DNA from 2 places in the Pseudomonas sp. TE31087 genome. Region 2 is predicted to be linked to the other one. Evidence: predicted binding sites of a transcription regulator. Region 2 holds the regulator's gene; the other holds the start of a gene.
The links. Region 2 encodes FliA, which starts transcription of late flagellar genes. Its sites were predicted from a motif close to CTAAAGTTTNNNNNNNNNNNGCCGNTAA; they were not measured.
Positions count from the first base shown of each region.

Region 1: a site for FliA is predicted at 13,688-13,715, ahead of motA (flagellar motor stator protein MotA). Genes of this name have one in related genera too.

Region 1 covers NZ_JBXVNN010000001.1:3,688,594-3,704,388, reverse strand. Annotated here, with positions in the region: gene ACZ899_RS16710 (YqiA/YcfP family alpha/beta fold hydrolase) at 26-634, shown strand; gene parE (DNA topoisomerase IV subunit B) at 668-2,572, shown strand; gene ACZ899_RS16700 (esterase-like activity of phytase family protein) at 2,569-3,555, shown strand; gene ACZ899_RS16695 (retropepsin-like aspartic protease family protein) at 3,552-4,070, shown strand; gene parC (DNA topoisomerase IV subunit A) at 4,081-6,339, shown strand; gene ACZ899_RS16685 (PqiC family protein) at 6,515-7,225, shown strand; gene ACZ899_RS16680 (histidine kinase) at 7,412-8,863, opposite strand; gene serB (phosphoserine phosphatase SerB) at 9,000-10,214, shown strand; gene asd (archaetidylserine decarboxylase) at 10,387-11,250, opposite strand; gene ACZ899_RS16665 (rhodanese-like domain-containing protein) at 11,260-12,069, opposite strand; gene ACZ899_RS16660 (HDOD domain-containing protein) at 12,114-13,649, opposite strand; gene motA (flagellar motor stator protein MotA) at 13,780-14,631, shown strand; gene motB (flagellar motor protein MotB) at 14,635-15,651, shown strand; gene ACZ899_RS16645 (molecular chaperone Tir) at 15,782-15,795, opposite strand, start outside.
Region 2 covers NZ_JBXVNN010000001.1:93,573-108,516, reverse strand. Annotated here, with positions in the region: partial or broken gene ACZ899_RS00480 (ParA family protein) at 1-227, opposite strand, end outside; gene motD (flagellar motor protein MotD) at 306-1,163, opposite strand; gene ACZ899_RS00470 (flagellar motor protein) at 1,167-1,907, opposite strand; gene ACZ899_RS00465 (protein-glutamate methylesterase/protein-glutamine glutaminase) at 1,907-3,031, opposite strand; gene ACZ899_RS00460 (chemotaxis protein CheA) at 3,077-5,302, opposite strand; gene ACZ899_RS00455 (protein phosphatase CheZ) at 5,315-6,103, opposite strand; gene ACZ899_RS00450 (chemotaxis response regulator CheY) at 6,123-6,497, opposite strand; gene fliA (RNA polymerase sigma factor FliA) at 6,602-7,342, opposite strand; gene fleN (flagellar synthesis regulator FleN) at 7,339-8,172, opposite strand; gene flhF (flagellar biosynthesis GTPase FlhF) at 8,287-9,600, opposite strand; gene flhA (flagellar biosynthesis protein FlhA) at 9,612-11,741, opposite strand; gene ACZ899_RS00425 (hypothetical protein) at 11,723-11,941, opposite strand; gene flhB (flagellar biosynthesis protein FlhB) at 12,854-13,996, opposite strand; gene fliR (flagellar biosynthetic protein FliR) at 13,999-14,775, opposite strand; gene fliQ (flagellar biosynthesis protein FliQ) at 14,783-14,944, opposite strand, start outside.

The DNA of each region.
Region 1 (15,795 bases), 3.6 Mb from region 2:
GCGCGTCTTTGCGTCCGGGGGCAGCATGTCGGGTTCCATCCTCTATATCCATGGCTTCAACAGCTCGCCGCTGTCGAAGAAGGCGTGCCAGCTCGAGGCGCTGATGCAGCGGCTCGGGCTATCCGACCAGCTGCGCGTTCCGGCCCTGCACCACCACCCGCGCCAGGCCATTGCCCAGCTGGAGGCCGCCATCGCCGAGCTCGGCGCCCCCTTGCTGGTCGGCAGCTCCCTCGGCGGCTACTATGCCACTCACCTTGCCGAGCGCTACGGCCTCAAAGCCCTGCTGGTCAACCCGGTGGTCGGCCCGCACCGCCTGTTCGACGGCTACCTGGGCACCCAGCGCAACCTCTATACCGATGAGGCCTGGGAGCTGACCCACGACCACGTGGACGCCCTGGCCGAACTGGAAGTGCCGCCGCCGCAGGACGCCGCCCGCTATCAAGTGTGGTTGCAGACCGCCGATGAAACACTGGACTATCGCCACGCCGAGCGCTATTACCGCGCCTGTGCCCTGCGTATCCAGGCTGGCGGCGACCACAGCTACCAGGGCTTCGCCGAGCAGCTCCCGGCCCTGCTGGCCTTCGCCGGCATTGCCCGCGGGCAGTATGCGGCGCTGGATTTTTCTGTATTTTGACTTTTGCATTCACCAGACTGACGACGAGAACCCATGGCCAATCCCAGCGCTAGCGCCTATAACGCAGACGCCATCGAAGTCCTCTCGGGCCTTGATCCGGTCCGCAAGCGGCCGGGCATGTACACCGACACCAGCCGGCCCAACCACCTGGCCCAGGAAGTCATCGACAACAGCGTCGACGAAGCCCTGGCAGGCCACGCCCGCTCGGTACAGGTGATCCTGCATGCCGACCACTCGCTGGAGGTCAGCGACGATGGCCGCGGCATGCCGGTGGACATCCACCCCGAAGAGGGCGTTTCCGGCGTCGAGCTGATCCTCACCAAGCTGCACGCCGGCGGCAAGTTCTCCAACAAGAACTACCAGTTCTCCGGCGGCCTGCACGGCGTCGGCATCTCGGTGGTCAACGCCCTGTCGAGCCAGGTGCGGGTACGCGTCAAGCGCGACGGCAACGAATACCAGATGACCTTCGCCGACGGCTTCAAGGCCAGCGAGCTGGAAGTGGTCGGCACCGTCGGCAAGCGCAACACCGGCACCAGCGTGTACTTCACCCCCGATCCGAAGTACTTCGACTCGCCGAAATTCTCCATCAGCCGCCTCAAGCACGTGCTCAAGGCCAAGGCCGTGCTGTGCCCGGGGCTGTCCATCAGCTTCGAGGACAAGGGCACCGGCGAGAAGGTCGAATGGCACTACGAGGACGGCCTGCGTTCCTACCTGGTCGACTCGGTCAGCGAGTACCTGCGCCTGCCCGACGAGCCGTTCTGCGCCAGCCTGGCCGGCAACAAGGAAGCCGTGGACTGGGCCCTGCTGTGGCTGCCCGAGGGCGGCGACAGCATCCAGGAGAGCTACGTCAACCTGATCCCCACCGCGCAAGGTGGCACCCACGTCAATGGCTTGCGCCAGGGCCTGCTGGACGCCATGCGTGAATTCTGCGAGTTCCGCAACCTGTTGCCGCGCGGGGTCAAGCTGGCCCCCGAGGACGTCTGGGAACGCATCAGCTTCGTGCTGTCGATGAAGATGCAGGAGCCGCAGTTCTCCGGGCAGACCAAGGAGCGCCTGTCGTCCCGTGAGGCGGCGGCCTTCGTCTCCGGCGTGGTCAAGGACGCTTTCAGCCTGTGGCTCAATGCCAATCCCGAGCTGGGCATGCAACTGGCCGAATTGGCCATTAGCAACGCCGGCCGTCGCCTGAAAGCAAGCAAGAAGGTCGAGCGCAAGCGCATCACCCAGGGCCCGGCGCTGCCCGGCAAGCTGGCCGACTGCGCAGGCCAGGATCCGATGCGCGCCGAGCTGTTCCTGGTCGAGGGTGATTCCGCCGGCGGTTCGGCCAAGCAGGCGCGGGACAAGGAATTCCAGGCGATCCTGCCGCTGCGCGGCAAGATCCTCAACACCTGGGAAGTCGATGGCGGCGAAGTCCTGGCCAGCCAGGAGGTGCACAACATCGCCGTGGCCATCGGCGTCGACCCGGGTGCCACCGACCTTTCGCAATTGCGCTACGGCAAGGTCTGCATCCTCGCCGACGCCGACTCCGACGGCCTGCACATCGCCACCCTGCTGTGCGCGCTGTTCGTCCAGCACTTCCGTCCGCTGGTCGAGGCCGGGCACGTCTACGTGGCCATGCCGCCGCTGTACCGCATCGACCTGGGCAAGGAGATCTACTACGCCCTGGACGAAGCCGAGCGCGACGGCATCCTCGACCGGCTGGTCGCCGAGAAGAAGCGCGGCAAGCCGCAGGTCACCCGATTCAAGGGCCTGGGCGAGATGAACCCGCCGCAGCTGCGTGAGACCACCATGGACCCGAACACCCGGCGCCTGGTCCAGCTCACCCTGGACGACGTGCAGGGCACCACCGAGATCATGGACATGCTGCTGGCCAAGAAGCGTGCGGGTGACCGCAAGAACTGGCTGGAAACCAAAGGTAACCTGGCCGAGGTCCTGGTTTGATTCGTCCGTTGCTCATGGCCTGCCTGGCGCTGTTCGCCCTGCAGGCCCAGGCCGGCGACTGGCCGCAGTTCAAGCTCAGCGGCGAGCACGTGGTCGATGGCATGCGCGGCGGCAACCTGTCGGGCCTGGCCTGGTGCCGGGGGGCGTTGTGGGCGGTGTCCGACCGCGATGACGACCGCATCTACCGCCTGGACCAGGACGGTGCGGCCTGGCAGGCCCAGCCGCTGACCTTCACCCCGCCGCCGGCCCCCGATACCGGGTTGCCCTGGGGGCTGAAATCGCGCAACTGGGCAGCGTCCTACATCCGTGGCGGCGCGCTGGATTTCGAAGGCATCACCTGCGACCAGGCCGGCAACCTGTTCATCGTCAGCGAGGCCCAGGCCGCGGTGATGCAACTGCCCCTGGAAGGCGAGCCGGACTGGCTGAGAATCGACCAGGCCATGGTACGTCAGGCGCGGGCCAGCGGCATGCTGCTGCATTTCAACGCACTGTTCGAAGGGCTGGCAATCAACCCGGCGGGCGACCGCCTGTGGCTGGCCGCCGAGCGTGAGCGGCGCGGCCTGCTCTCCGTGCAGCGCCAGCAGTCGGTATGGAACTGCGGGCGCGGCTGCGTGCTGCTCAGTGAGGCCGGCGTGGAAATGCAACCGCCGCAATTCCCCGAGGCACGCCCGGTTTCCCGCGACTTCGCCGACCTGGCCTGGTTCGAGGGCAAGCTGTTCACCCTCGAGCGCAACGCCTATCGCATTTGCCGGCGCGATGCCGACAGCGGCGCCGTGGAGCGCTGCTGGTCGTTCGCCGCCGATGCGCTGGTGGAATCGCGTCGTTATTCACAGCCCTATGGCCTGGCCGAGGCGCTGGTAATCGACAAGGACGGTGCCTGGATCGGCGTGGACAACAACGACCGCCCGCGGTCGGACGGTGAAACGCGGCCGGTCGTCTGGCGCTTCGGTGCGCCGGCCGGCGGCTGGAGCGCCAAGCCATGAGCCAGCCAGCGGGCAAGCGGGCGGGCAGGGTGCTGATGATCGTCGCCTGGGCGGCGGCGATGTTCCTGGCCACGCGCTTTTTCGGCCAATGGGAGGAGCGCCAGCAGAACCCCAACGCCGTGGTGCAGAGCGAGCAGGGCGACGGCTTCGTCGAAGTGCGCCTGCTGAGCAACGGCCAGGGCCATTTCGTCGCCGACGGCGCAATCAATGGCCGGGTGGTGCATTTCATGCTCGATACCGGCGCCACTGATGTGGCGATCCCCGAAGCGATGGCCCGCGAGCTGGACCTGGCCCGCGGCGCCCCGGTGCAACTGAGTACCGCCAATGGCCGCACCGAAGGCTACCGCACCCGGCTCGACAGCCTGCAACTGGGTGACATCCACCTGCGCGACGTGCGCGCGCTGGTGGTGCCCGGCCTGGATGGCCAGGCCGTGCTGCTGGGCATGAGCGCCCTGAAACAACTTGAATTTACCCAGCGCGGCGGCACCATGCTGCTGCGCCAGAACCTGAAATGACGAGGCCCGCATGAGCGACTCACTCGAACTCAGCCTTGAAGGCGTCGAACGCCGTTCCCTGGCTGACTTCACCGAACAGGCCTACCTCAACTACTCCATGTACGTGATCATGGACCGTGCCCTGCCGCACATCGGCGACGGCCTCAAGCCGGTGCAGCGTCGCATCGTCTATGCCATGAGCGAGCTGGGGCTCGACGCCGACTCCAAGCACAAGAAGTCGGCGCGTACCGTCGGCGACGTGCTCGGCAAGTTCCACCCCCACGGCGACTCGGCCTGCTACGAGGCCATGGTGCTGATGGCCCAGCCGTTCAGCTACCGCTATACCCTAGTCGACGGCCAGGGCAACTGGGGTGCGCCGGACGATCCGAAGTCGTTCGCCGCCATGCGTTACACCGAGGCGCGCCTGTCGCGCTATGCCGAAGTGCTGCTCAGCGAACTGGGCCAGGGCACCGTCGACTGGGTGCCGAACTTCGACGGTACCCTGCAGGAGCCGGCGGTGCTGCCGGCGCGGCTGCCGAACATCCTGCTCAACGGCACCACCGGCATTGCCGTGGGCATGGCCACCGACGTGCCGCCGCACAACCTGCGCGAAGTGGCCAGCGCCTGCGTGCGCCTGCTCGACGAGCCCAAGGCCACCCTCGAGCAGCTGTGCGAGCACATCCAGGGCCCGGACTACCCGACCGAGGCCGAGATCGTCACCCCGCGTGCCGATATCCTGAAGATGTACGAGAGTGGCAAGGGCTCGATCCGCATGCGCGCGGTGTACCGCATCGAGGATGGCGACATCGTCGTCACCGCGCTGCCGCACCAGGTCTCCGGGGCCAAGGTGCTGGAGCAGATCGCCGCGCAGATGCAGGCCAAGAAGCTGCCGATGGTCGCCGACCTGCGCGACGAGTCGGACCACGAGAACCCCTGCCGCATCGTCATCATCCCGCGTTCGAACCGCGTCGATGCCGCCGAACTGATGCAGCACCTGTTCGCCACCACTGATCTCGAGAGCACCTACCGGGTCAACGTCAATATCATCGGCCTCGACGGCCGTCCGCAGCTGAAGAACCTGCGCGCGCTGCTGCTGGAGTGGCTGGAGTACCGGATCGGTACCGTTCGTCGCCGCCTGCAGCACCGTCTGGACAAGGTCGAGAAGCGCCTGCACCTGTTGGAAGGCTTGCTCACCGCGTTCCTCAACCTGGATGAAGTGATCCACATCATCCGCACCGAGGAGCACCCCAAGCAGGCCCTGATCGCCCGTTTCGGCCTCACCGAGATCCAGGCCGACTACATCCTCGAGACCCGCCTGCGTCAGCTGGCCCGTCTGGAAGAGATGAAGATCCGTGGCGAGCAGGACGAGTTGCTCAAGGAACAGAAGCGCCTGACTACCCTGCTGGGCAGCGATGCCAAGCTGCGCAAGCTGGTGCGCAGCGAACTGCTCGAAGACGCCGAAACCTATGGTGACGACCGCCGCTCGCCGATCGTCGAGCGCGCCGAGGCCAAGGCCCTGTCGGAAAACGAGCTGATGCCGACCGAGCCGGTCACCGTGGTGCTGTCGGAGAAGGGCTGGGTGCGTTGCGCCAAGGGCCATGACATCGACGCCACGGGGCTTTCGTACAAGGCGGGGGACGGCTTCAAGGCTGCCGCTGCCGGACGCTCCAACCAATTCGCCGTGCTCATCGACTCCACCGGCCGCAGCTACTCACTGGCCGCCCACAGCCTGCCGTCGGCTCGTGGCCAGGGCGAGCCGCTGACCGGTCGCCTGACCCCACCACCAGGCGCCACCTTCGAGTGTGTGTTGTTGCCTGAAGATGACGCTCTGTACGTGGTGGCCTCCGACGCTGGCTACGGTTTCGTGGTCAAGGGTGAGGATCTGCAGGCCAAGAACAAGGCCGGCAAGGGCCTGCTCAGCCTGCCCAACGGCGCCAAGGTGATGACCCCGCGCCCGGTGGCCAACCGCGAGCAGGACTGGCTGGCCGCGGTGACCACCGAAGGCCGTTTGCTGGTGTTCAAGGTCGCCGACCTGCCGCAGCTGGGCAAGGGCAAGGGCAACAAGATCATCGGCGTGCCGGGCGACCGGGTAGCCAGCCGCGAGGAGTACGTGACCGACCTGGCGGTGATCAGCGAGGGCTCGACCCTTGTATTGCAGGCTGGCAAGCGTACCCTTTCCCTGAAGCCGGATGACCTCGAGCATTACAAGGGTGAGCGTGGTCGCCGTGGTAGCAAATTGCCACGTGGCTTCCAGCGCGTCGACGGGCTGATGGTGGAAACCCCGGCCTGAGTGGATGGACCGTCTGCTGCGGCGCTTTCGGCGCCGCTTCAGGCGGAAATGCTGGAGTCTGGTGGCTATTTCGCGGATGATAGTGCCCGCGTGGCGCCGGCGTGGCCGAGTGCCAGGATGAATCTACATGAGTATCACTGCGGTCAGTCTGGTGACGGCCGCCTGGATGGGATGAATGAAATTTCCGCGCCTTCCATTTGCGCTGCTGATGACTGGTTTGCTGGGCCTGAGCGGATGCAGCATGCATCAGCCGGTTGCCCTGTATCAGCTCGACAGTGGTGAACCCGGCCAGCCGACCCAGGCGGCGGGCATGGCGGTGGTGCTCGGCCCGGTATCGGTGGCCGACTACCTGCAACGCGAGACCTTTCTCCAGCGTCAGGCCGACGGCAGCCTGACAGCGGCCACCGATGGCCGCTGGGCCGGTAGCCTTTCGTCGGATATCGACCAGTTGCTGGTGCGCCAGCTGGCCTGGCGCCTGGACAGCCAGCGCGTGGTGCTGGCGCCGGCAAGCGCCGGCTTCACGCCGGACGTGCAGGTGCTGCTGTCGATCACCCGCCTGGATTCGGGCAAGAACCAGCCGGCGATCCTGGATGCCCAGTGGCGCGTGCTGGACCGCCGGGGCCAGGTGCGTGACAACCGCATCGTCCACCTCGAGCAGCCCCATGCGGGCACCGAGTCGGCGCAGGTCCAGGCCCAGGGGCAATTGCTGCAGAAGCTGGCCGAACAGCTGAGCAGCGCAGTCAAGCCACTGGCCAACCAGCCGGCCATCGCCGAGGAGACGCCCCGCAAGCAGGCGGCCCCGGTGCAGGTGAAGAAAGAGCCGGAGAAGCCGAAGATCCCGATGGCTTCGCCGATTCGTACCGATATGGAAGTGTTCCGCTTCTGATATCCGCAGACAAAAAAAGCCCGCAGCGATGCGGGCTTTTTTGTGCACGATGACCTGTAGGAGCGGCCTCGTGCCGCGAAAGGGCCGCAGAGCGGCCCCGACAATCTTCGCATCAACACTGAGATCCTGGGGCTGCTACGCAGCCCTTTCGCGGCACGAGGCCGCTCCTACAGGGATCGCGAGAGCTCAGGCGCGGCGCTCGTGCATCCGTGCCAGCTGGCGTTCGAGCATCGACGGGTAAGGCTCCATCAGGCGCTCGACGCAGCAGGCGCCCTCGGGGCTTGCGATCGGCCTAATACGCGCACGCTGGCGCACCAGGGCGTCATCGCTGATACGGCGTTCCACCAGCAGCAGGTTGCGGCTGTGCTGCGACAGGGCCAGGGCATCCTGGGCCTGCTCGGTCATCAGCAGGTCGACCTGATCCATGCCCTGCAGGTCGTCGGCCAGTACCAGGCCCAGTTGCAGTTGCAGGGTGATGCCGCTGTCAGCCACCTCGATCTGCAGGGCATGGCCCAGGGCGCGCAGCAGCTCGCCACAGCAGATGGCGTTGGTCAGGTAGTCCTCGCCGCAATCGCGGCTGTGGAACAACAGCAGGGTGCTGCCGTCATTCAGGGTGTGGACTTCCCCTTCGTACAGCGAAGCGGCCTGCTCCAGGCAGTCGCGGTAGCGTTCGAGCAATTCGGTCAGGCGGGTGCGTGGCAGGCGGCGCAGTTGCTCCTGGGAGCCCAGCTGCACGGCCAGCACGGCACTGAACTGCGGCTCGTCGGACTCGACGATGACAGGCTTGGCCGGGGCGCTTTGCTCATCCATCAGATCGGCGAAGGCGTCGTCGTCCTCGTCGTGATCGACAGTCTGTACCGCCGCTTTCGCCCGTGGAGCGACCTTGGCAGCTGGCGCGTCGTCGAAATCGTCTTCCTCGTCTTCTTCCTCAGGCTCCGGTGGCGGTGGCGGGGCGAGGCGGGCGTGCAGCTGGCGCGCCAGGTCGCCAATCTCGTCCTGGCGGTCGGTGCCCGGCGTGTAGGGGTGCGGGTCGCGCAACCAGACGCGCAGCTGCAGCAGCGGGGTCGAGATGAAGCGGCCCAGGCGCAGGCTGAGGGTCAGGGCCAGGGCCAGCAGGATCGCGGCGAGGATGCCCATGCTCTGCAGGCTGATCAGCATCGGCTGCTGGAACTGGCTCATGTCCAGGCTGATGCGCAACTGGCCGGCCGTGACGTCCTGGAAGGTGATCTTGGTCTGGTAGACCCCTTCGGTTTCGCCCAGCAGGCTGTTGCGCGGGCGCTGGCCGGCCTCGGCGAGGATGCGGTTGTCCACGCTATAGATGGCCGCATGGGCCACCAGCGGGTTCTTCACCAGGTTGCCCAGCAGCACGTTGAGGCTGAGGATGTCGTTGGACACCAGCAGCTCGGTGGCCGAGGTGGCTGTCTGGGTGGTCAGGCTCTGGCCGACGGCATCGGCCTGCTCGTGCATGGCCTGCTTGAACTGCAGGCCCATCACGCAGGCGTAGATCACCAGGGCCAGGGCCACCAGGAAGATGTTATGGCTGGCAATGCGCAGGGCCAGTGGAATTCGGCGCTGGCTCAGGGCTCGGTAGATCATCAGGAAGAAGTTGTCGGGTTTTACGGGCGTGGGCCGGTTCACAGAGCTCGGCTCTTTATGGCGAGAAAGTTGCTGCGCAGTATAGCGATACGTGTTTTGTCGGCAAAGTATCGTTGGCGCCCGATGGTCATGGAAAATCGGTAGAATGCGCATTTTTCATCGAGTTGGAGCCCCGGTCTTGCGCGAAATCGTCCTGATCAACATCACTGGTGAAGACCGTCCAGGTCTCACTGCGGCCATCACCGGCGTCCTGCTCCAGGGCGGTGTGAACATTCTCGACATAGGCCTGGCGGTCATGCACGGCACATTGTCGTTCGGCATCCTGGTCGACATCCCCGACAACGAAGTGGCCACCGCGCTGCTGCAGAGCGTGCAGTCCAAGGCTCACGAACTGGACCTGCAGGCCCGCTACACCCCCATTTCCGAGGCCGACTACCAGCACTGGGCCGACAGCCAGGGCGAGGCGCGCCATATCGTTACCCTGCTCAGCCGCCGGGTGACCCCGCAGCAGTTGCAGCGGGTCAGCGCGATCATCAGCCAGTATGGCCTGACCATCGAGCGCATCGAGCGGCTGTCCGCCCGCGTGGCGCTGGATGCCCCGACCGACAAGGGCAAGTCCGCGCTGGAAATCTCCGTGCGAGGCGAGGCCAGCGATGCCCAGGCCCTGCGCGCCGATTTCTTTGCGTTGTCCGAAGAACTCAACGTCGACATCGCCTTCCAGCGCGATGACCTGTTCCGTCGCAACCGCCGCCTGGCGGTGTTCGACATGGACTCGACCCTGATCGAGGCCGAGGTGATCGACGAGTTGGCAAAGGCCGCTGGCGTTGGCGAGCAGGTGGCGGCGATCACCGAGCGCGCCATGCGTGGCGAGCTGGATTTTCGCGCCAGCTTCAAGGAGCGCATGGCGCTGCTCAAGGGCCTGGACGTGGGTGTGCTCGACCAGATCGGCGCCTCGCTGCGCCTGACCGAGGGTGCCGAGCACCTGTTCGCCGAGCTCAAGCGCCTGGGCTACAAGACCGCTATCCTCTCTGGCGGCTTTACCTACTTTGCCAAGCAGGTGCAGGCGCGCCTGGGCATCGACTACGTGTTCGCCAATGAACTGGAGGTGGTTGACGGCAAGGTGACCGGCGTTGCCGTCGAGCCGATCGTCGATGCCCAGCGCAAGGCCGAACTGCTGCAGCAGCTGGCCAGCGAGGAAGGCCTGCAGCTCGAGCAGACCATCGCTGTTGGCGATGGCGCCAACGACCTGCCGATGCTGTCCCTGGCCGGCCTGGGCGTGGCCTTCCGTGCCAAGCCGCTGGTGCGTCAGTCGGCCAAGCAGGCGATCTCGACCCTGGGGCTGGATGGCGTGCTGTACCTGCTGGGCGTGCGCGATCGCGAAGCGCGCGGTTGATCTTGAGCCGGGGCCGCGTTGCGGCCCTTGCGGCCGGTCCTACAGATGATCGCGTCCCCCTGTAGGAGCGGCCTTGCGTCGCGAAAGGAGGGCGAAGCCCTCCCAGCAATCCCAAGGCAAAAAAAGGCCCTGCATGACATGAATCATGCAGGGCCTTTTTATTACCGGATGCTCAGGCCTGGTTCGGCTGCGCCAGCAGCTCACCCATGCGCACTGCAGAACCCGCACCCAGACTCTCGGCCCACTTCACCTGCTCCGGCCCGAACAGCACGATGGCGGTGGAGCCCAGCTTGAAGCGGCCCAGTTCGGCACCTTTTTCCAGATGGATCGGCGCACGGCTGGCTTCGTCGTAGCGGAAGGTCTTCAGCTCGCGCTTCGGCGGCGTGACCAGGCCGGCCCAGACGGTTTCGATCGAGGCGACGATCATCGCGCCGACCAGCACCACGGCCATCGGCCCGCGCTCGGTATCGAACAGGCAGACCACGCGCTCGTTGCGGGCGAACAGCTCAGGCACGTTTTCTGCGGTGGTCTGGTTGACCGAGAACAGCCGGCCCGGCACATAGACCATCTCGCGCAGGGTGCCGGCCAGCGGCATGTGCACGCGGTGATAGTCCTTGGGCGACAGGTAGATGGTGGCGAATTCGCCGCCCATGAACGGTGCGGCCAGGGCCGGATCGCCGCCCAGCAGCTCCAGGGCACTGTAGCCGTGGCCCTTGGCCTGGAAGATGCGGCCGTGCTCAATCGGGCCGAGCTGGCTGACGGCACCATCGGCTGGGCAGAGGATCGCGCCGGGGGTTTCGTCCAGCGGGCGGGCACCGGGCTTGAGGGCGCGGGTGAAGAAGGCGTTGAAGTGCTCGTAGGCGCTGAGGTCTTCGACCAGTGCCTCGGACATGTTCACCTGGTAGCGCTTGGCGAACCAGGCGGTGAAGGCGTTCTTGAACCAGCGCGCGCGGCACTCGGCGACGCAGCCGGCCAGCCGCGACAGCAGGTGGTGCGGCAGCAGGTACTGGCTGATGATGAACAAGCGGGATTTCATTGAGCGTCCTTAAACTTCGACGGGCGTATCGGGGTGGTTGCCCCATTCGCCCCAGGAACCGGCATAGCCCTTTACCCGTGGATAGCCGAGGGCCTTGGCCACGAGGTAGGTGAAGCCGGAGCGGTGGTGGGTCTGGCAGTGGGTGATCACTTCCTTGTCCGGAGTGATACCCAGGTTTTGCAGGACCTCGGCGATGTCCTTGCGGATGCGCAGGTGGTCGTTGAGATCCATGCCGGCGGTCCACTCGAAGTTGACCGCGCCGGGAATGTGTCCGCCTTTGGCCGCCAGCAACTTCTCGCCACTGTATTCCAGTGGCCCGCGGGCGTCCCAGATGACCAGGTCGGCGGCGCCCAGGCGGCTCTGCAGGTACTCGCGGGTGGCGGTGGGTTCGCCATGCAGGTGCAGACTCACCGGGCCGCCGGCGACTTTGGGGGTTTCGGTGGACAGCTTGTCCGCCGGCCAGGCCTGGATGCCGCCATTCAGGTAGTGGTAACCCTTATGGCCGATGACGTCGAGCAGCCAGATGAAGCGCCCGGCCCAGCCGCCGCCCTCGTCGTCGTAGACTACATACACAGCATCGTTGCGGTGGCCGAGTTCACCGAACAGTTTCTCCAGGTCGGCCCGGGCCGGCAGCAGGCCGGGGGCCGGGGGCTGGCCCAACTGGGTGCGTTTCGGGTCGACGAAGCGGGCTCCGGGGATATGCCCGCTGACATAGCGGTTGGCGCTGCTCAGGTCGACCAGGATCAGCCGCGGCGAATCCAGACGCGGCAACAGGTCATCGGCTTCGATCACCAGGGGCAGGCCGGAAAAGTCAGTCATCCACGTTCTCCAGGGTGGAAAGAGGGGCGATTGTAGCGCAAGGGTCAGGCATTGCGGGTGGCAAACACGGCGAGGGCGCGTTCAACGCATTGCGCGGTCTTGCCGAACGCCTGCACGCTGACATCGGCCAGTGGCTTGCCGCCCTGGTCGGCCACCGCCAGCATCAGCACCTGGTCGCCCACCGCCAGCGAGCGCAGCAACAGGTGCTCGCCGCGAAAGAAGGCGCGTAGCGGTGCCGGCAGCAGGGCGCTGAACTGGCCATGGTTGTCGGGCGTCAGGCGCAGTTGGCCGGCTTTTGCCATCAACTTTTGCAACAATTTGTTCTGCGCGACGGGCAACGCCATGGCGGCGGCCTCTTGCGGCAGGCCGGCGGTCTGCTGCACGCGCAGATAGTCGGTGGCCTTGTCCAGGCTCAGCAGCATGATGCGCTGCATGCCACAGGCCAGCAGGGCGTCGCGGGCCTGGGTGGCCAGGTGCACGGCGTTGCTGAACGGGCTGGGCTGGGCCAGCAGTTCCTGGCACAGCGCACGCCAACGGCCGAGGTCCTCGGTGCTGGGCGGTGGCGGCGTGAGCATGTCCGGGTGCGGCCGGCGCTGGTGCCAGGGCCAGATCAGCGCCTCGGCCGGGTGGAAAAGCGCATGCCGGGCGTGATGGCGGGCACTGGCCGCAGCCTGTTGGTGGACCTGCTGCTGGACATCGTCCAGGGTGGTCTGCAGGTACAGCGCGGTGAGCAGCTGCCAGCGCAGCAGGTGCGGGTTGTCCCAGCCGACCTGGGCCGCCAGGGCCAGGCCGTTGGCCAGCAGCACGGTGTTGGGCGGCTGGTTGAACCAGCGGCGCAGGGCCGGTTCGTCGTCCAGGCGCTGCTGCTGGACCAGCGGGTCCTGCTCGCGGGCGATGTTCAGCACCTGGGCGAGCTGCTCGCGTTCTTCGAGCAGCAGGCGGTAGCCCTGGATGACCCATTCGGGCAGGCGCCAGTGTTCGGCCAGGCTTCGGCACAGCTGCATCAGGCGCACCCCGAACAGCTCCCGCTCGACCACGGCAGCGTCCTCGCCCTTGTGAATCACCCGCAGTTCCCAGGTGTCGAGCAGCTTGGGGTAGGCCAGGGCCAGGGGCCACAGCGGCGAGAGGAACAGCAGGCTGCCCCAGTGGATCTCCTGCCACAGCCGTGCCAGGCGGCTGGCGAACAGGCCATTGGCCTGCTGGGTGGCATGCTGGCTGATCAGCAGGAACTGGCGCAGTACCGGTGGAATGTCGTCGCCGGGCACCGCTGGCAAGCGTGCCAGCAGTTGGCTGATACGGGCCAGGCCCAGGCGGTTGAGGGCAATTTCCAGACTTTCAGCTGGCTCGGCCTGGCTGGCATTGGCCGAATGGTTGGCCTCGCGCATCACGCACAGCACCAGCGCGGGGCTGTCCTGCATCAGTTCGGCTATGTCGCGCAGGGAGCGGCGACTGTCGTTGATGGCCTGCAGAACGCGGTCATGGCTCTCTTTCGGGACCGGCACGCGGACCCCGTCGAGCAGCTTTATCCAGCCCTCCAGGCTCGTCGGGACCTGAGTTGGCACCTTGGTTTCAATTGGCATATTGACATCAGTCCGAACTGGCTTTTCGCAATGAGTGGCTATAGTCTGGCGCAGTTCTGCCGATAAGTAGAAGAAGAGTTTTCAAGCTTCCGTTCCCTACCCTGACCACGACAGCAAGTGCTTCCAACTTATGGCTAAAATTATCGGCATCATCGTCGTATTCGCGAGCGTGCTCGGCGGCTACGTGCTTTCCCACGGCAAGATCGCGGCACTGATCCAGCCGTTCGAAGTGCTGATCATCGGCGGCGCGGCCTTTGGTGCGTTCCTCCAGGCCAACCCTGGTTACATGACCATGCATGTAATCAAGAAGTCGCTGAAGATGTTCGGCACCCGCTTCACCCACACCTTCTACCTCGAGGTGCTGGGCCTGGTGTACGAGATCCTCAACAAGAGCCGTCGTGAAGGCATGATGGCGATCGAGGGCGACATCGAGGACGCCGCGGCCAGCCCGATCTTCGCCAAGTATCCGGCCGTGCTGGGTGATGAGCGCATGACCGCGTTCATCTGCGATTACCTGCGGATCATGTCCACCGGCAACATGGCGCCCCATGAGCTCGAAGGCCTGTTCGACATGGAGCTGCTGAGCATGAAGGAGGAGCTGGAGCACCCGTCCCACGCGGTGACCGGCATCGCCGACGGCATGCCCGGCTTCGGTATCGTCGCGGCGGTACTGGGTATCGTGGTGACCATGGCCTCGCTGGGTGATGGCGACCAGAAGTCCATCGGCCTGCACGTGGGCGCGGCGCTGGTCGGTACCTTCTTCGGTATTCTCGCCGCCTACGGCTTCTTCGGCCCGCTGGCCAACGCCCTGCGCCACGATGCGAAAGAGGAACTGAACGTCTACGAGGCGATCAAGGCCTCGCTGGTGGCCTCGGCCTCCGGCATGCCGCCGTCGCTGGCGGTCGAGTTCGGTCGCAAGGTGCTGTACCCGGCGCACCGCCCGAGCTTTGCCGAGCTGGAACAAGCAGTACGCGGTCGCTAAGCCATGGAGAACAATCAGCCCATCATCGTCAAGCGCGTCAAGCGCTTTGGCGACGGCCATCACGGCGGCGCCTGGAAAATCGCCTTCGCCGACTTCGCCACGGCGATGATGGCGTTCTTCCTGGTGCTCTGGCTGCTGTCGACGGCCACGCCCGAGCAGAAGATCGCCATCGCCGGTTACTTCAAGGATCCGATTGGCTTCTCCGAGAGCGGCACGCCCTACATCATTGACCTGGGCGGCTCGCCGCAACTGGCGCCGGAAAAGACCATCAACCCGGAAACCAAGTCGGAGCCGACGCCTGACACCAGCATCCAGCTGGACAAGGACCAGGTCGAGACCATGGCCGAGCAGGTCGAGCGCGAGCGTCTCGAGCTGCTGCTGCAGGAGCTGCAGAACAAGGTTGAGGAAAACCCGCAGTTGCAGAAGTTCAAGGACCAGATCCTGTTCGAGATCACCCAGGACGGCCTGCGCATCCAGATCATGGACGCCGAGAACCGGCCGATGTTCGACCTCGGCAGCGCGCGGTTGCAGCCGTATTTCGAGGACATCCTGCTGGCCATGGCCGACACCATCAAGGCGGTGCCGAACAAGATCAGCATCAGTGGCCACACCGACGCCAAGCCGTATTCCGGCACTGGCGACTTCGGCAACTGGGAACTGTCGGCCAACCGCGCCAACGCCGCGCGTCGGGCCCTGGTTGCCGGTGGCTATCCGGACGAGCAGGTGGCACGGGTGGTCGGCTATGCCTCGTCTTCGCTGTTCGACCGGGCCAATCCGTTCAACCCGGTAAACCGCCGCATCGATATCATCGTCCTGACCAAGAAGGCCCAGCGCGATATCGAGGGTGAGCAGGGTGCGCCGGAGGCCACGCCACCGGCCACTGCAACACCGCCTGCGGAAGCCGCACCCGGGGCCGCCGCGGCGCCGGGCGACGCGCCGATGCAGCCGCGCGAGCTGCGCCAGAAACTGAACATCTTCGAGGATGGCGTGTTGAAGATGGACGAGGCCAAGGACCAGTAAATGACAGGGGCCGCATCGCGGCCCTTTTTCATTGCCAGCATCACGTTCAGCGTGGGAGCGGGCTTGCCCCGCGATGAGTCAAGCGCAGGCAGTGCAAGACAGTTGCTCCCACAAGCCTGTCCGGCTGCATTCAGAAACCCCGCC
Region 2 (14,944 bases):
GCCCGGCAGCCCCTCTCCGGCACCGTGCCCTTGTGCAGGAACAGGTCGTAGCAACTGTGCTCGAGCGCATCGGGGTTGTGCCCGAAGTAGCTGGTCATCGAGCCGTGCGGGTCGAGGTCGACCACGACCACGCGCTTGCCCGCCTCGGCCAGCAGGCCGGCCAGGGCGATGGTGGTGGTGGTCTTGCCGACACCACCTTTTTGATTGGCTACTGCCCAGACTCTCATCGTGCGTTGCTTCCTCCCGGTATGGCCGCCTGCCCTGCCGGGAACGGTGTGAAATTCAGTGACGGGGATTTGACGAAATCAGCCCCCGGTCGACGGCGCTGGCGAGGCTGGTGCACTTTGTGTGCCAGCCCGACGCATCGCCGCATCCGGGGTGGCATTGGCGCTGCCGCTGCCAGTCAGGCTGCGGCGCACCTCCAGGTTGCGCGAGATCACCAGCACCACCCGGCGGTTGCGCGCACGGCCTTCGGCGGTGTCGTTGCCAGCCACCGGCTGGTACTCGCCATACCCCACCGAGGCCATGCGCCCCGGGCTGACCCCTTCCATGGCCAGCAGCCGGACAATGCTCGCCGCCCGCGCCGACGACAGCTCCCAGTTGGTCGGGTACTGGGCGGTGCGGATCGGCAGGTTGTCGGTGAAGCCCTCGACGTGCACCGGGTTGGCGAACGGCCTGAGGATCTTCGCCACCTTCTCGATGATCTCGAAGGCGACATCGCTGGGCATGGCGTCGGCGCTGGCGAACAGCAGCGAGGAGTTGAGCTCGATCTCCACCCACAGTTCGTTGCCGCGCACGGTCATCTGGTTGGACTTGATCAGGTCGCCAAAGGCGTCGCGGACATCGTCGGTGATGGTCTTGAGCGGGTCGGCGCTGGTCTGGGCCAGGCCCGCATCGGTCTGCTCGCTGTCCTTGATCAGCGGCTCGGCGGGCTTGACGCTCAACGGCCGCTCGTCACCGATGGGGATCGGCTTCATGCTGCGCTCGGGGTCGTTGAATACCCCGATCAGTGCCTGGGAAATCTGCTTGTACTTGCCCTCGTTGATCGACGAGATCGAGTACATGACCACGAAGAAGGCGAACAACAGGGTGATGAAGTCGGCATACGAGACCAGCCAGCGTTCGTGGTTCTCGTGCTCTTCGATCTTGCGACGACGGGCCATGGCTTACTCCATGAAGCCTTGCAGCTTCAGCTCGATCGAGCGTGGGTTCTCGCCTTCGGCGATCGACAGCAGGCCTTCGAGCAGCATCTCGCGGTAACGCGACTGCCGCAGGGTGATGGCCTTGAGCTTGTTGGCGACCGGCAGCAGGATCAGGTTGGCGCTGGCCACACCGTAGATGGTGGCGACGAAGGCCACGGCAATGCCGTTGCCCAGCTGCGACGGGTCGGCCAGGTTGCCCATCACGTGGATCAGGCCCATCACCGCACCGATGATGCCGATGGTCGGCGCGTAGCCGCCCATGCTCTCGAACACCTTGGCGGCCTGGATGTCGCGGGCCTCCTGGGTCAGGAAGTCGACTTCAAGGATGCTGCGGATAGCCTCGGGCTCGGCGCCGTCGACCAACAGCTGCAGGCCTTTGCGTGCATAGGGATCGGGCTCGGCGTCGGCCACGCCCTCCAGCCCCAGCAGGCCTTCCTTGCGTGCGGTCAGGCTCCAGTTCACCACCCGGTCGATACCACCGGGCAGGTCCACCCGCGGCGGGAAGAAGATCCAGCGCACGATCTGCAGCGCGCGCTTGAACGACGACAGCGGCGACTGCAGCAACGCCGCTGCCAGGGTACCGCCCAGCACGATCAATGCCGCCGGGCCGTTGATCAGCGCACCGACGTGGCCACCCTCGAGGAAGTTGCCGCCGACAATGGCGACAAAGGCGAGGATCAGGCCGATAAGGCTCAACACATCCATCAGACGCAGGCCTCGACCAGGTGCTTGCCGATCTCGTCCAGGCTGTACACGGCATCGGCCAGATTGGCCTTGACGATGGCCATGGGCATGCCATAGATCACGCAGCTGGCTTCATCCTGTGCCCACACGGTGCTGCCGCCCTGCTTGAGCAGACGCGCGCCTTCGCGACCGTCGGCGCCCATGCCGGTGAGCACCACCGAGAGCACCTTGTCGCCATAGGACTTGGCGGCGGAGCCGAAGGTGATGTCGACGCAAGGTTTGTAGTTCAGGCGCTCGTCACCCGGCAGGATCTTCACCGTGCCACGACCGTCGACCATCATCTGCTTGCCACCCGGGGCCAGCAGTGCCAGGCCCGGACGCAGCACGTCACCGTCCTCGGCTTCCTTGACGCTGATCTTGCACAGCTTGTCCAGGCGCTCGGCGAAGGCCTTGGTGAACGCCGCCGGCATGTGCTGGATCAGCACGATCGGCGCCGGGAATCCGGCGGGCAGCTGGGTCAGCACCCGCTGCAGCGCCACCGGACCACCGGTGGAGGTGCCGATGGCGACCAGTTTGTACGGCTTGCGCTTGGGCGCCGGCGAATGCGCGGCGGCCGGTGCCGCGGTACGCACCGGGGCGGTCGTGCGCGCAGGTGCGCTGCTGGCGAAGCTGCTGGCCGGCGCATGACTGCTGGCTGGAGCTGGCGCGGCAGTCGGCGCCGGGCTGGAATAGGCGCTGAAACGGCGATTGCTGCGCGAGATGGTGTGGACCTTCTCGCAGAGCATCTGCTTGACCTTTTCCGGGTTGCGCGAGATGTCCTCGAAGTTCTTCGGCAGGTAGTCGACCGCGCCGGCGTCCAGGGCATCGAGGGTGACGCGAGCGCCTTCGTGGGTCAGCGAGGAGAACATCAACACCGGCGTCGGGCAACGCTGCATGATGTGCCGCACCGCGGTGATGCCGTCCATCATGGGCATTTCATAGTCCATGGTGATGACATCGGGCTTGAGCGCCAGCGCCTGGTCGATCGCTTCCTTGCCGTTGGTCGCGGTACCCACGACCTGGATCGTCGGGTCCGCCGAGAGAATTTCCGAGACACGGCGGCGGAAGAAACCGGAATCATCCACCACCAGGACCTTGACTGCCATAAACACTCCATTAGGCGGCGCACCCGCCAGGGCGCGCCACCGAAATCAAATACGCCGGGCGGCGTAACGCTTGAGCATGCTCGGGACGTCGAGGATCAGCGCGATCCGCCCGTCACCGGTGATGGTCGCGCCGGACATGCCCGGGGTGCCCTGCAGCATCTTGCCCAGTGGCTTGATCACCACCTCTTCCTGGCCGACCAGCTGGTCGACGACGAAGCCGATGCGCTGGGTGCCGACCGACAGGATCACCACATGGCCTTCGTGCTGCTCCTCGTGCTCGTGGTCCTGGACCAGCCAGCGCTTGAGGTAGAACAGCGGCAGCGCCTTGTCGCGCACGATCACCACTTCCTGGCCGTCGACCACGTTGGTGCGCGACAGGTCGAGGTGGAAGATCTCGTTGACGTTGACCAGCGGGAAGGCGAACGCCTGGTTGCCCAGCATCACCATCAGGGTCGGCATGATCGCCAGGGTCAGCGGCACCTTGATGACGATCTTCGAGCCCTGGCCCTTGGCCGAAAAGATGTTGATCGAGCCGTTGAGCTGGGAAATCTTGGTCTTCACCACGTCCATGCCGACGCCACGGCCGGATACATCGGAGATCTCGGTCTTGGTCGAGAAGCCCGGGGCGAAGATCAGGTTGTAGCAGTCCGACTCGCTCAGGCGATCGGCCGCGTCCTTGTCCATCAGGCCCTTCTCCACGGCCTTGGCGCGCAGGATGCTCGGGTCCATGCCCTTGCCGTCGTCGGAGATCGACAGCAGGATGTGGTCGCCCTCCTGCTCGGCGGACAGCACCACCCGGCCCATGCGCGACTTGCCGGAGGCCTCGCGCTCATCGGGCATCTCGACGCCATGGTCGACGGCGTTGCGCACCAAGTGCACCAACGGGTCGGCCAGGGCCTCGACCAGGTTCTTGTCGAGGTCGGTCTCTTCACCGACCAGCTCGAGGTTGATCTCTTTCTTGAGCTGGCGGGCCAGGTCGCGGACCAGGCGCGGGAAGCGGCCGAAGACTTTCTTGATCGGCTGCATGCGGGTCTTCATGACCGCGGTCTGCAGGTCGGCGGTGACCACGTCGAGGTTGGACACGGCCTTGGACATGGCCTCGTCGCCGCTGTTGAGCCCCAGGCGCACCAGGCGGTTACGCACCAGCACCAGTTCGCCGACCATGTTCATGATCTCATCCAAGCGCGCGGTATCGACCCGCACGGTGGTTTCCGCCTCGCTGGCGCCGTGCTTCTCGGCGGCAGGCGCCGGAGCGCGGGCCGGTGCGGCAGGCTTGGCGGCGGCAGCCGGAGCTGCGGCGGGCGCGGCGGCCGGTGCCGGCTTGGCAACTGGTTTGACCTCGGCCTTGGCCGCGACAGGTGCGGCAACGGCAGCGGCAGGCGCTTCGGCGGTGACTGCGTCACCGGAGAACTTGCCCTTGCCGTGCAACTGGTCGAGCAGGGCCTCGAATTCGTGTTCGCTGATGCTCTCGTCGCCAGCAGCGGGTGCCGCGCTGGCCGCTGGCGCGGCGGCGCCTGGCAGTGCGTCGACGGCGAAGGTGCCTTTGCCGTGCAGCTGGTCGAGCAGTGATTCGAACTCGTCGTCGGTGATCTCATCGCTGGCCGGGGCGGCTGGCGCAGGCGCGCTGACGGCGGCATCGGCCGAGAACTGGCCCTTGCCGTGCAGCTGGTCAAGCAGTGACTCGAACTCGGCATCGGTGATCTCGTCACCGCCGCCGCTGATTTCTTCACCCTGCAGTTGCTCATGAGCCTGGGCTTCGGCCTTGACCGCATCGAGCGAGTCGAGCAGCTGCTCGAACTCGGTATCGGTGATGTCGGGCTCGGCAGCCGCGGCTTCAACCACGGGCGCGGCTTCGACCACCGGGGCCGGCGCTTCGGCGCCACCGGGCTCGGCCAGGCGCGACAGCGCCGCCAGCAGCTCCGGCGTGGCCGGCGTGACGTCGGTACGTTCGCGCACCTGGCCGAACATGCTGTTGACCGTGTCGAGGGCCTCGAGCACCACGTCCATCAGTTCCGCGTCAACCCGGCGCTCACCTTTGCGCAGGATGTCGAACACGTTCTCGGCAATGTGGCAGCACTCCACCAACTCATTGAGCTGAAGGAAGCCGGCGCCCCCTTTTACAGTGTGGAAACCGCGGAAAATCGCGTTGAGCAGGTCCGCATCATCGGGCCGGCTTTCCAGCTCGACCAATTGCTCGGACAGTTGCTCGAGGATTTCGCCGGCTTCTACCAGGAAATCCTGAAGGATTTCTTCATCGGCGCCGAAGCTCATTAAACGTGCTCCTTAAAAACCCAGGCTGGACAACAGATCGTCGACATCGTCCTGGCTGGACACGACGTCTTCACGCTTATCGGCATGAATCTGCGGACCTTCACCCCGAGTCGGATGTTTTTCTTGATCTTTTTCAGCGCGCAGCTGCTGGTGGTCATGTTCGATCCCGGCAAAGCGGTCGACCTGGCTTGCCATCAGCACGAGCTTGAGCAGATTGCTTTCGACTTCGGTGACCAGCGCGGTCACCCGTTTGATCACCTGGCCGGTGAGATCCTGATAATCCTGGGCCAGGACGATATCGTTGAGATGGCCGGCGACCTTCTGGTTACCTTCGGCGCTGTGCGCCAGGAAACTGTCCACACGCTTGACCAGCTCACGGAATTCCGGCGCTGCCACCTCGCGGCGCATGAAGCGCTGCCAGTCGGCGGACAGGCTCTGGGCCTCGGCGGCGAGGTCGTTGAGCACCGGGGTGCACGCCTCCGCCAGGTCCATGGTGCGGTTGGCCGCACCTTCGGTGAGGCGAACCACGTAGGAGAGGCGTTCGGCGGCGTCGGTAATCTGCGACACTTCCTCGGCCTGCGGCATGGACGGGTCGATCTGGAAGTTGACGATTGCACTGTGCAGTTCACGGGTGAGCTTGCCGACCTCCTGGTACAGCCCGCGGTCGCGGGTCTGGTTCAGTTGGTGGATCAGCTGCACCGCATCACCGAACCGGCCGCGCTCGAGGCTCTCGACCAGCTCCTGGGCATGCTTCTTCAGGGTTGATTCAAACTCACCCAAAGAGTTGTTGGTTGACTCCATTGCGCCCCCCAGACGTGACTCAGCCGTTGACGCGTTCGAAGATCTTCTCGATCTTTTCTTTCAGCGCCAGGGCGGTGAAAGGCTTGACCACATAGCCGTTTACGCCGGCCTGGGCAGCTTCGATGATCTGCTCGCGCTTGGCTTCGGCGGTGACCATCAACACCGGCAGGTGCTTTAGGCGCTCGTCGGCACGGACCGCGCGCAGCAGGTCGATACCGGTCATGCCCGGCATGTTCCAGTCGGTTACCAGGAAGTCAAAGTGCTCACTGGTGAGCATCGGCAGTGCCGTGTTGCCGTCATCGGCTTCCTTGACGTTGGTGAAACCCAGATCACGCAACAGGTTCTTGATGATCCGCCGCATCGTCGAGAAGTCGTCAACGATGAGGATTTTCATGTCTTTGTTCAATTAGACCTCCAAGCAGTCTTAAACGCGCTCGGCGCCGAGCGCGCACTCAATCAATTCGGCACCACAAAAAAACGACTGCATCGAACCTTGGCTCAACGCGCCCGCCATTCACCCAAGCGACTGCGCAGACGTGCCGCGCACTGGCTGTGCAACTGGCTGACACGCGATTCGCTGACCCCCAGCACCTCACCAATTTCCTTGAGGTTCAGCTCTTCGTCGTAGTACAGCGCCAGCACCAGGCGCTCGCGTTCTGGCAGGTTGGCGATCGCCTCGGCCAATGCGGCCTGGAAGCGCTCGTCCTCCAGGTCCCGCGCCGGCTCCAGCTGGTTGCTGGCGCCATCCTCGTGCAGCCCCTCGTGTTCGCCGTCCTGCAGCAGGTCGTCGAAACTGAACAGGCGACTGCCCAGGGTGTCGTTCAAAATCCCGTAGTAATCATCGAGACTCAATTGGAGTTCGGCAGCAACCTCGTGATCTTTAGCGTCGCGCCCCGTCTTTGCTTCAACGCAGCGAATCGCGTCGCTGACCATGCGCGTGTTGCGGTGCACCGAGCGTGGCGCCCAGTCACCCTTGCGCACCTCGTCGAGCATGGCGCCGCGGATGCGGATACCGGCATAGGTCTCGAAACTGGCGCCCTTGCTGGCATCGTATTTGTTGGCCACTTCCAGCAGGCCGATCATCCCGGCCTGGATCAGGTCCTCGACCTGGACGTTGGCTGGCAGGCGCGCCAGCAGGTGGTAGGCGATACGCTTGACCAGTGGCGCGTAGCGTTCGATCAGCTCGTACTGAGCGTCCTTGGCGGCCTTGCTGTACATCTTGAAACCACTCGCGTTCATAACACTGGCCCTGCACTGGTGGGCTGCACCAGGCGCTCGACGAAGAATTCCAGGTGCCCGCGCGGGTTGGCAGGCAACGGCCAGCTGTCGACCTTCTGCGCGATGGCCTTGAACGCCAGCGCGCACTTGGAGCGCGGGAAGGCCTCGTAGACCGCCCGCTGCTTCTGCACGGCCTTGCGCACACACTCGTCGTACGGCACGGCGCCGACGTATTGTAGGGCGACGTCGAGGAAGCGGTCGGTGACCTTGGTCAACTTGGCGAACAGGTTGCGCCCTTCCTGCGGGCTCTGGGCCATGTTGGCCAGCACGCGGAACCGATTCATCCCGTAGTCGCGGTTGAGCAGCTTGATCAGGGCGTAGGCGTCGGTGATCGAGGTGGGCTCGTCACACACCACCAGCAACACTTCCTGGGCCGCGCGGACAAAGCTGACCACCGAGTCACCAATACCCGCAGCGGTGTCGATCACCAGTACGTCGAGGTTGTCGCCGATCTCGCTGAAGGCCTGGATCAGGCCGGCGTGCTGGGCGGGCGCCAGGTGCACCATGCTCTGGGTGCCGGAAGCCGCCGGGACGATACGCACGCCGCCGGGGCCCTGCAGCAGCACATCGCGCAGCTCGCAGCGGCCTTCGATGACGTCGGCCAGGGTGCGCTTGGGCGTGAGCCCCAGCAGAACGTCGACATTGGCCAGGCCCAGGTCGGCGTCCAGCAACATGACCCGGCGGCCGAGTTCGGCCAGCGCCAGGGACAGGTTCACTGAAACGTTAGTCTTGCCGACGCCACCTTTGCCACCGGTCACGGCGATCACCTGTACGGGATGCATGCTACCCATGTCTGTTCTTTACCTTGTCTCGCTTGGACCCAGGCCACATGAGGGGCTGAACGTTCAAGGCCACGGTCCGGCCGGGCAACCCCATGATGTAGGTACTTTGCACAGTATTCACCCTCAACCCGCACGCTTGCCAGGGTTGTGGTAGAGATCAGCGAACATGTCGGCCATGGCCTCGTCGCTGGGCTCGTCCTGCAACTGCACGCTGACCGCGCGACTCACCAGCTGGTGCTTGCGCGGCAGTTGCAGGTCGTCAGGAATGCGCGGCCCATCGGTCAGATAGGCCACCGGCAGTTCATGACTGATGGCAAGGCTCAGCACTTCGCCGAGGCATGCCGTTTCATCGAGCTTGGTCAGGATGCAACCGGCCAGGCCGCAGCGCTTGTAGCTGTGGTAGGCGGCGGTGAGCACCTGCTTCTGGCTGGTGGTTGCCAGCACCAGGTAATTCTTGGCGGCGATGCCGCGCCCGGCCAGGGTCTCGAGCTGCATGCGCAGCGCCGGGTCGCTGGCCTGCAGGCCGGCGGTGTCGATCAGCACCACGCGCTTGCGCAGCAGTGGTTCCAGCGCCTGGGCCAGCGACTCGCCCGGGTCGACATAGGTGACCGGCACGTTGAGGATGCGCCCCAGGGTCTTGAGCTGCTCCTGGGCGCCGATGCGGAAGCTGTCCATGCTGACCAGCGCCAGGTTGTTCGCGCCGTACTTGAGCACGTAGCGGGCTGCCAGCTTGGCCAGGGTGGTGGTCTTGCCCATGCCGGCCGGGCCGACCATGGCGATGACCCCGCCCTCCTCGATCGGTTCGATCTCGGGCACTTCGATCATCCGCGCCAGGTGTGCCAGGACCATGCGCCAGGCATGACGTGGGTCTTCGATTTCGGTAGTGAGGTCGAGCAACTCGCGGGCCAGGCCACCGGACAGGCCGAGGCGCTGCAGGCGGCGCCAGAGGTTGGCCTGCTGTGGCTTGCTGCCCTGCAGCTGGCTCCAGGCGAGCGAACCGAGCTGGACTTCCAGCAGCTCGCGCAGGCCGGTCAGTTCGGAGCGCATGGCATCGAACAGACGCGGATCGACGGGGGCCGCTGCCGGCACAGCCGCGACCACCGGCTCATCGACATGCGGTTCGATCAACGGCTCGGACGCAGTCAGCGACTGGCCGGCAAACAATTGCCGGTTGCCGCCTTCGACGGCATCACCGCGCCCGGTCAATTCGGCCTGGGCGGTGACGATGCGCGACTGCGTCTTGCGCAACTCGTCCTCGAGCTCCGCATTGGGCACGCGTGGGGCCAGGGCGGACAGCTTGTAGTCCAGCGCGGCCGTCAGTTCGACACCGCCAGCGATGCGGCGGTTGCCGATGATGGCGGCGTCGGAGCCGAGCTCATCCCGGACCAGCTTCATGGCCTGACGCATATCGGCGGCGAAAAAACGCTTAACTTGCATAACCCACTACCTCAGCCGTTGGGGCCCACGGTGGCAACAATGGTGACTTGCTTGTTGTCAGGTATTTCCTGATACGCCAAAACATGCAAATTCGGTACAGCCAGGCGACCGAAGCGCGACAGCATGGCGCGGATCGGGCCGGCGACCAGGAGGATGGCCGGCTGGCCCTGCATTTCCTGACGCTGGGCCGCCTCGATCAGCGAACGCTGAAGCTTCTCGGCCATGCTCGGCTCAAGAAGAACACCATCTTCCTGACCCTGCCCGGCCCTTTGCAAACTATTGAGCAAGATCTGTTCCAACCTTGGCTCCAAGGTAATCACAGGCAGCTCGGACTCAACGCCGACAATGCTTTGCACGATGGCGCGGGACAAACCGACGCGCACCAGCGCCACCAGCGCGGCGGTATCTTGACTCTTCGCCGCGTTGTTGGCGATGGCTTCGGCAATGCTGCGGATGTCACGCACTGGTACCTGCTCGGCGAGCAGCGCCTGCAGGACCTTGAGCAGGCCCGACAAGGAAATGACACCCGGCACCACCTCCTCGGCCAGCTTCGGCGAGACCTTGGCCAGCACCTGCAGCAATTGCACCACCTCCTCGTGCCCGATCAGCTCGTGGCAGTGCTTCTGCAGGATCTGGTTGAGGTGGGTGGCGACCACGGTGCTGGCGTCCACCACCGTGTAGCCCAGCGATTGCGCCTGGGCGCGCTGGCCGACATCGATCCACACGGCTTCCAGGCCGAAGGCCGGATCGCGCGAGGCGATGCCGTTGACCGAGCCGAACACCTGGCCCGGGTTGATCGCCAGCTCCCGATCCGGGTAGATCTCGGCCTCGGCCAGGATCACCCCCATCAGCGTCAAGCGGTAGGCGCTGGGTTGCAGGTCGAGGTTGTCGCGAATGTGCACGGTCGGCATGAGGAAGCCCAGGTCCTGGGAGAGCTTCTTGCGCACGCCCTTGATCCGCGCCAGCAACTGGCCACCCTGGTTGCGGTCCACCAGCGGAATCAGGCGATAGCCGACCTCAAGGCCGATCATGTCGATGGGCGTGACGTCGTCCCAGCCCAGCTCCTTGGTGTCCATGGCGCGCTGCGGTGAAGGCAGCAGGTCCTGCTGACGCTGGACCTCCTGCTCAGCCACGAGCTTGGCCTTCTGCTGCTTCTTCCACACCAGGTAGGCGCCACCACAGGCCAACCCGCCCAGGCCGAGGAAGGCGATGTGCGGCATGCCGGGCACCAGGCCCATGACGATCATCAACGCACCGGAGACCGCCAGGGCTTTGGGCGAATCGAACATCTGCCGATTGATCAGCTTGCCCATGTCCTCGGACCCCGAGGCGCGGGTAACCATGATCGCAGCGGCGGTGGACAGCAGCAGCGATGGCAATTGCGCCACCAATCCGTCACCAATGGTCAGCAGGGCGTAGACCTTGCCGGCGTCGCCGAAGGTCATGCCGTGCTGCAGCATGCCGATCAGCATGCCGCCGATGAGGTTGATGAACAGGATCAGCAGGCCGGCGATGGCGTCACCGCGGACGAACTTGCTGGCACCGTCCATGGAGCCGTAGAACTCGGCCTCCTGGGCGACTTCGGCGCGGCGCGACTTGGCCTGGGCCTGGTCGATCAGGCCGGCGTTGAGGTCGGCGTCGATGGCCATCTGCTTGCCGGGCATGGCATCGAGGGTGAAGCGTGCGCTCACCTCGGAGATGCGCCCGGCCCCCTTGGTCACCACGACGAAGTTGATGATCATGAGGATGGCGAACACCACCGCACCGACGACGTAGTTGCCGCCGATCACCACTTCACCGAAGGCCTGGATCACCTTGCCCGCGGCGCCATGGCCCTCCTGGCCATGGAGCATGACCACGCGGGTGGAGGCGACGTTCAGCGCCAGGCGCAGCAGCGTTGCCACCAGCAGGATGGTGGGAAACGCGGCGAAATCCAACGGGCGCAGGGCGTAGACGCAGACCAGCAGGACCACGATCGACAGGGCGATGTTGAAGGTGAAGAACACGTCGAGCAGGAACGGCGGGATCGGCAACATCATCATTGCCAGCATCACCAGCAGGAGCAGCGGCACGCCGAGGTTGCCCCGGCCGAGACCGGCCAGGTTGTTGCGGGCGTTGCTGATTAACTGAGTGCGATCCACCGCGATTCCTCTTCAAGCAAAACTTTGACGCCTGTGTGGCGGCTGGCGCTGCCTTTGCAAGAAGCTTTCCAACTTTTCTGGGGGTGGGGGTTTTCGGGGGGTTGGGCTGGGTTCGGGTTCGGGTTCGGATTCAGGTTCAGGTTCAGGTTCAGGTTCAGGTTCAGGTTCAGGTTCAGGTTCAGGTTCAGGTTCAGGTTCAAGTTCAGGTTCAGGTTCAGGATTATTGTTTTGATTTTTTTATGCGCATTCATTGGCGATGGTGACGCATAGTCACCTTTCCGCCCTTACGGCGGGTCCCTTTTTGAAGGATCAAAAAGGAACCAAAAAATCCTCGCTCCATTCATCCGGCCCCTGCGCTTCGCTCCGGGGTTCCCTCGCTCCGTTCTTGCTCCCGTGGGTACCGCGCTGTACGGCCCATCCTGGGCCGCAGCGCTCGACGGCCATCCATGGCCGTCGCCCCACTACGCAAGAACTCCGCTCGGCCTCCTGAAGTCGCAATTGGCGGCGCCTGGACTATTGCGCGCTTAGAAGCAAGAGCAAGAGCAAGAGCAAGAGCAAGAGCAAGAGCAAGAAATTCGAAGTTGGTTATTTGACAGTTAATTATGTATTGGCTGTTCCGGCCCTTTCGCGGGGCAAGCCCGCTCCTACAGGGATCTATATAACGGCGACTATTGCGTGGGAGCGGGCTTGCCCCGCGATGTAATCGAGAGCTTAATTAAGCTTCAACTAGCGATAGCTGCGCCAGTCCAGGCGCCGCTCGTAACTTCGCGACTTCAGGAGGCCGAACGCAGGACTTGCGGAGGGAGGTGACGGGCATGGATGCCCGTCAAGCGCTGGGGCCCAGGATGGGCCCTGCAGCGCGGCCCTCCCGGGAGCAAGGCCGGAGTGAGGGGACCCCGGAGCGAAGCGCAGGGGCCGGATGAATGGAGCGAGGATTTTTTGGTGACTTTTTGATCCTTCAAAAAGTTACCCGCCGTAAGGGCGGAAAGGTGAATAAGCGTCGACATCACAAATGAATGCACATACAACTTTCAACACAACCACAACCAAACCAAACTCAACTCAACTCAACTCAACTCAACTCAACTCAACTCAACTCAACTCAACTCAACTCAACTATCCCGCCGCAAATCATCAGGAATCGGCAAATCCTCTTTCAAAGGCTCTGGCGCCTTCCCCTTGCCCGCCCGATACTGCCGAATCTGGAACACATAGGCCAACACCTGCGCCACCGCCAGGTACAACCCCGCCGGAATCTCCTGCTCCATCTCGGTAGAGTAATAGATCGCCCGCGCCAGGGCCGGCGATTCAAGTATCTGCACGTTATGCTCGACCCCGATCTCCCGCATCTTCAATGCGACAAAATCAGTCCCCTTGGCCACCAGCAGCGGCGCCGAGCCCCCCTTCTCGGGGTCGTACTGCAAGGCCACGGCATAGTGAGTCGGGTTGGTAATGATCACATCCGCATCCGGCACCGCCGCCATCATCCGGCGCTGCGACGCCTCGCGCTGCAGCTGGCGAATACGCTGCTTGACCTCGGGCTTGCCCTCACTGTCCTTGTACTCGTCCTTCACTTCCTGCTTGGTCATCTTCATCTTCTTGTGGGTCTGCCACAGCTGGAACGGCACATCGGCCGCAGCGATGAGCAACAACCCAGCCGCCATCCACAACGCACTCCAACCCACCACCTGCACCGAATGGATGATCGCCTGCTCGAGCGGTTCGTTGGCAATCGCCAGCAGCGCCTGGCGATCCCCGGCCAACACCACCAGCGCCACGATCAGGATCACGAAAAACTTGGCCAGCGCCTTGATCAGCTCGGTCAGCGCATTCATCGAAAACATGCGCTTGACCCCCGACAAGGGATTCATACGACTGAATTTTGGCTGCAGCAGATTGGCCGAGAACAGGAAACCACCCAGCGCGACGGAGGCGACGAAAGAGACCACCAATAGCAAGATCAGTACCGGCTGCACCGCCCAGATGGCCATCTTCCCCGACGCCAACAAGAACGCCGCCATGCTCCCCTCGTCCACCACCACCTCACGGGTAAGGCTGAAGTTCATGCGCATCAGCGCCATCAACACCTCAGCCAGGTAGCCACCGAAGGCCAGCAACCCTCCGGCGCCAGCCAAAGTCACCGCCACCGTGTTCAACTCCTTGGAGCGGGCGATCTCACCTTTTTCCCGCGCGTCGCGCTTGCGCTTGTCGGTGGGTTCCTCTGTCTTGTCCTGACCGCTTTCGCTTTCAGCCATGCTCAGCGCGCCCGTGCCAGCTCACGCAGCCACTGCAGCGCTTCGCTGGCCAGTGCCTGATAGTGTGAAAGAATATCGGCCAGGCCGATCCAGAAGATCACCATGCCCAGCACCAGCGTGAGCGGGAAACCGATGGAGAAGATGTTCAACTGCGGGGCGGCGCGGGTCATCACGCCAAAGGCGATGTTGACCACCAGCAGCGAGGCGATAGCCGGCAGGATCAGCAACAACCCGGCCCCCAGCACCCAGCTCATGCGCCCGGCCATTTCCCAGAAATGATCGACCACCAGCGCGTGCCCCACCGGCAACGTGGTGAAGCTCTCGGTGAGTATCTCGAACGCGACCAGGTGGCCATTCATCAGCAGGAACAGCATGCTCACCAGCATGGTCATGAACTGACCGATAACCGCGACGTTGACGCCGTTGGCCGGATCGACCATGGAGGCGAAGGCCATGCCCATCTGCACCGCGACGATCTGCCCTGCGACCACGAAGGCCTGGAACAGCAACTGCAGGGAAAAACCGAACAATGCCCCGACAATCACCTGCTCGGCGCACAACAGCACGCCACGCAGGCTCAACGGGTCGATTTCAGGCAGCGGTGGCAGGGCCGGCACGATCACCACGGTGATGGCAACGGCAACGTACAGTCGTATCCGGGCCGACAGCATCTTGGTGCCGATGATCGGCATCGTCATCAGCAAGGCGGTCACCCGGAACAACGGCAGGATGAAAGTGGCGACCCAGGTGCCGATCTGCGTGTCGGTCAATTCCAGCATCGTGGCGTCAACCGACCAGCTGCGGAATGCTGGTGTAGAGGCCGATGAAGTACTCCATGAACTTCTGCGTCAGCCACGGACCGACGACGATCAGCGTGACCAGCATCACCAGCAGGCGCGGAAGAAAGCTCAGGGTCTGTTCGTTGATCTGCGTCGCCGCCTGGAACAT